Regions from separate parts of the Kocuria himachalensis genome, predicted to be linked through region 1. Evidence: riboswitches for the same ligand, from Rfam matches in the RefSeq annotation. Region 1 holds a riboswitch; the other holds the start of a gene.
The links. Region 1 has a riboswitch for S-adenosylmethionine ahead of ACYVM4_RS09870 (bifunctional o-acetylhomoserine/o-acetylserine sulfhydrylase). Riboswitches for the same ligand answer to the same signal wherever they lie in the genome.
Positions count from the first base shown of each region.

Region 2: another riboswitch for S-adenosylmethionine. It lies ahead of ACYVM4_RS14345 (ABC transporter ATP-binding protein); the one in region 1 lies ahead of ACYVM4_RS09870 (bifunctional o-acetylhomoserine/o-acetylserine sulfhydrylase).

Region 1 is NZ_BAAGPL010000015.1:131,413-133,786, forward strand. It holds gene ACYVM4_RS09870 (bifunctional o-acetylhomoserine/o-acetylserine sulfhydrylase) at 1-1,084, opposite strand, end outside; SAM riboswitch class IV at 1,161-1,276, opposite strand; gene ACYVM4_RS09875 (VOC family protein) at 1,418-2,056, shown strand; gene ACYVM4_RS09880 (CPBP family intramembrane glutamic endopeptidase) at 2,093-2,374, opposite strand, start outside.
Region 2 is NZ_BAAGPL010000019.1:417,036-419,409, forward strand. It holds gene ACYVM4_RS14335 (CoA-binding protein) at 1-445, opposite strand, end outside; gene ACYVM4_RS14340 (maleylpyruvate isomerase N-terminal domain-containing protein) at 531-1,211, opposite strand; SAM riboswitch class I at 1,319-1,423, shown strand; gene ACYVM4_RS14345 (ABC transporter ATP-binding protein) at 1,429-2,262, shown strand; gene ACYVM4_RS14350 (aliphatic sulfonate ABC transporter substrate-binding protein) at 2,352-2,374, shown strand, end outside.

The sequences.
Region 1 (2,374 bases):
GGGAGGACTCCAGCCCGGCCCAGGACACCGAGCGCACGTCCTCGCGCGCCTCGAGCCAGCGGGCCACCTTCCCGGCGTTGGCCACGTGCCGCTCCATCCGCAGGGACAGCGTCTCGATGCCCTGCTCGATGAGGAACGCGTTGAACGGGGAGATCGCCGAGCCGAGGTCGCGCAGCAGCTGCACCCGGGCCTTGAGGATGTAGGACAGGTTGACGCCGAAGGGGCCGTCCGCGCCCAGTGCCTCGGCGTAGACGAGTCCGCCGTAGGACTCGTCCGGCTGGTTGAAGCCGGGGAAGCGCTCCGGGTAGCGGCCGAAGTCGAAGTTCCCGGAGTCCACGATCACGCCGCCGATGGCCGTGCCGTGCCCGCCCAGGAACTTGGTGGCCGAGTGCACCACGACGTCCGCGCCCCAGCGGAAGGGCTGGATGAGGTACGGGGTCGCCACGGTGTTGTCCACGATGAGCGGCACCTCGTGGTCGTGGGCGATCCCGGAGACCGTCTCGAGGTCGAGCACGTCGTTGCGCGGGTTCGGGATCGTCTCGGCGAAGAAGGCCTTCGTGTTCGGCCGGACCGCCCGCCGCCAGGACTCGGGGTCGTCGGGGTCCGCCACGAAGGTGGTCTCGATGCCGAGCTTGGGCAGCGTGAACTTGAAGAGGTTGTAGGTCCCGCCGTACAGGCTGGGGCTCGCCACGATGTGGTCGCCCGCGCCGGCGACGTTGAGCACCGCGAACGTCGTCGCCGACTGCCCCGCGCTGAGCATGAGGGCGCCCACCCCGCCCTCCAGGGCGGCGATCCGGTTCTCCACAACCTCCGTGGTCGGGTTGCCGATCCGCGTGTAGATCGGGCCGAGCTCGGCGAGCGCGAAGCGGTCGGCCGCGGCCTGGGCGTCGGGGAAGACGAAGGACGTGGTCTGGTGGATCGGCAGGGCGCGGGAGCCGGTGACCGGGTCGGGGTTCTGCCCCGCGTGGATCTGCCGGGTCTCGAAGGCCCAGCCCCCGGGGTTCTCGGGGGTGGGCCGTCCGGTCCCGGCCTCGCCGGTGCGGGTGACGGAGACGTCGGTGCTGGAAGCGGGGAGATCGGACATGCCGTGGGACTCCTTGCGGAGGTCAGGGGTCCCGTCCCGGCCGAGGCGGTGCGGCCGGGAACGGCCGGGCGCCGGGGACCCGCGCTTGCTCGCTCGCCGGTCGCGAGGAGCCTGGTCTTCACCCAGGGCACCCCACCGCGGTGGAGGGTTGCCGGCCAGCTAGCTGGGGCTTGGACGCTGGCGCTCATGACCTGGACAGCATTCTCCGGATCAGGGCGTCACGGCGTCAAGCCGGGCGCGGGCGTGACGCCCGGCACGGAGCGTCGCCCGCACGACGCCCGGCGCGTCGCGGACCGATTTGGAGACCAAACTCACAGGGTGCACGATGTGCCCATGAGAGTCGACCACGTGTCCTACGCCTGCCGCCCGGAGGGCCTGGCGGCCACCACCGAGCGCATCGCGGACCAGCTCGGGATCGAGCCGGTCAAGGGCGGGGTGCACCCCCGTTTCGGCACCCGCAACATGATCCTGCCGCTGACGAACCACCAGTACGTGGAGGTCGTCGAGGTCCTCCAGCACCCGGCGGCGGAGAAGGCGCCCTTCGGCCAGGCCGTGCGCGCCCGGTCCGAGGCCGGCGGCGGCTGGCTGGGCTGGGTCGTGGAGGTCGAGGACCTCACCCCCTTCGAGCGGCGCCTCGGGCGCCACGCCGTGCCGGGACACCGGGTGTTCCCGGACGGCCGGTGCCTGGAGTGGCACCAGATCGGCGTGAAGGGCCTGATCGCGGACCCGCAGCTGCCGTTCATGATCCACTTCGACTCCGACCCGGAGATGCACCCGTCCCAGGCGCGGATCACGGACGTGGGACTCGCGGGGATGACCATCGCCGGGGCCCCGGAACGGGTCGCCGAGTGGCTGGGCGCCCCCGTGGAGACCGCGCTCGAGGACCTCGAGGTCGACTGGCGCTATCCGGACGGCACCCCGGGCGTGCTCTCCGTCACGTTCAGCACTCCGGACGGTCCCGTCACCATCTGAGATCGGACGGCCCGGACCCGGCCGACGGTGCCGTGCTCAGCCCAGCAGCCGGGCGGCGCCGAGGAAGCCCACGGCGTCCAGCAGGAAGTGCGCGACGACGAGGGGCATCACCCGGCCGGTGCGCCGGTAGAGCTCCGCGAAGACGAGGCCCATCACCACGTTGCCGAGGAAGGGCCCGACCCCCTGGTAGAGGTGGTAGCTGCCGCGGAACAGGGCCGTGATCACCAGCACCACGGGCCAGCTCCACCCGATGCGGGTCAGCCGGTCCGTGAGGAACGCGACCACGACGACCTCCTCGACCAGGGCGTGGCGCACGGC
Region 2 (2,374 bases), on a different contig from region 1:
GCGGGGTCCGGTTCGGGTCCAGGGTCCAGCCGCGCTGGAGCAGGGAGCGGAGCTCGATCAGGGGGCAGGTGTCCATGACGACGTCGAGGCCGGCCCGCTCCGCCCGGGCGGCCGCGGCCTCGTCGACGACGCCCAGCTGCAGCCACACCGCCGCGGCGCCCGCGGCGATGGCCTGGTCCACGACCGCGCCGACGCGGCGGGAGTTGACGAAGCAGTCCACCACGTCGATCGGTCCCGGGACCTCGGCGAGCGTGCGGTGGCCGGGCTCGCCGTGCACCGGCTCGCCCTTCGGGTTCACCGGGATGATCGTCATGCCGAGGTCGTCCCGGATCTGCCGGGCGACCGAGTGCGCGGGACGGGCCGTGTTGCCGGTCAGTCCCACCACCGCCCACCGGCCGGGCCGGGTCATGAGGCGGTCGATGACGGCGGGGTCGTTGCGGCTCATGGCACCAGCCTGGCACGGGAGCCCCTCCACTGTCCCCTCCCGCGAGGTGGCACGTGCCGGCGGCCGGACGCGGGTGGGAGGTGGGTCAGGAGAAGAGCGGCAGGAGGTCCGCGTGCGCGCCCAGCTCCACGCGCTCCTGGGCGGTCAGCTCCGCCCGGCCGGTGCCCACGCGGGCGAAGTGCTCGTCGCTCCAGTGCTCGAGCGGTTCCCGCTCCCACAGGTCGGTGAGGACCCGGCGGACCTCGGCGAGCCCGTCCACGGCGGGGCCCGGGGAGCCGTCCAGGTGCTGGATGAGGTCCAGGTGGTGCACCGTGGCCTCCACCGCGAGCGTGCTCAGCAGGTCCTCGACGCGCAGCACGTGCCCCTGGGTGCGGACCGCGCCGCCGCCGCCGCAGTGCCCCGCCGCGTGCACGAGCGCCCGGACCGTCTCCCGGTGGAGCGCGCGCACCGGCTCCCAGTCCAGGACCATGGACGCGGCCACGCGGGCGTGACGCCGGCCCTCGGCGGCCCCGGCGGGGTGGCCGCCCCGGTCCGCCCACCAGGTCGCGGCGTCCCGGTCCGGGCGGGCGGTCGTGGGGGTGCGCAGGGCGACCAGCCCCCGCTGCGCGTCCATCGTGCAGTGGTGAGTGAGGTCCCGGACCGCCCACCCCGTGCACCCCGTGGCGGCCCAGGAGTCGTCGTCGCCGAGCCCGTCGAGGACCGCGCCGAACGCCGTGCAGGCGTCGCGCACCAGGTCCGCCCGGGCCGGGGTTCTGCGGCTCGTCATGGGTCCATGGTGGGGCACGGAGGGCCCCCGTGCCAGTGCTGTGTCGCGACGACCACGGGTGCGACGGATTTGCCAGGGAACACGCCGAGGACGTTCAATTGGTGACGTAACCATCCGGAGCGGCTGAGAGACCTGGCTCGTCGACGTCGCAGCAACCGGCACGGATCCGTCTGATCCTCCGTGCGAGGTGCTAATGCCAGGACCGATGGAGTTGATCATGAGCACTTCTCTGCTGAGCCCTGCGCCGTCCGCCGCGCCGGGCACCTCGAAGCGCGCGTTCTCCGTGGCGTTCGAGCACGTCGGCAAAGCCTTCCCGTCCGGTCGCGAGACGCACCACGTCCTGCAGGACATCGACGTCACGGCCCGGCCCGGCGAGGTGCTGGCGATCCTGGGGCCGTCGGGGTGCGGCAAGTCCACGCTCCTGCGGGCGGCGGCGGGGCTCGACACCGCCTCGGCGGGCCGGGTGCTCATCGACGGCACCCCCGTGTCCGGGATCGACCCGCGCTGCGCGGTCGCCTTCCAGGAGCCCCGTCTGCTGCCGTGGCGCTCCGTGCGCGAGAACGTCCGCCTGGGCCTGCCCCGCGGGCTCCCCCGGGACGAGGGGGACGCCGTGGTCGACGACCTGCTGCGCGTGGTCGGACTCACCGCGCACGCGGGTCACCGTCCCCGCGCGATCTCCGGCGGCATGGCCCAGCGCGCGTCGCTGGCCCGGGCCCTCGCCCGCACTCCCGGGGTCCTGCTGCTGGACGAGCCCTTCGGCGCGCTCGACGCCCTCACCCGCCTGAAGATGCAGGACCTCCTGCTCACGATCCACGCGGCCCGGCCCACCACCGTCCTGCTCGTCACCCATGACGTCGACGAGGCGCTGCAGCTCGCGGACCGGATCGTGGTCCTGGGCCGGACCGGGCCCACCGCTCCCGCCTCGATCAGCACGGTCCTCGCCGTCCCCGGCGAGCGACCCCGCGACCGCGCCTCCGAGGTCCTCGCCGAGCTGCGCGTGCAGCTCCTCGGCCACCTCGGCGTCGACACGCACCACCCCGCGACCCGCTGACGCGGCCCGCTCCCGCTCTCCTCCCCGGATTCCTCGCTGCGCCGGCCCGCGCCGCCCGGCACCGTCCACCCACCCCGAAAGGCTCCGCCATGCCTCTGCCCCAGCGCTCCGT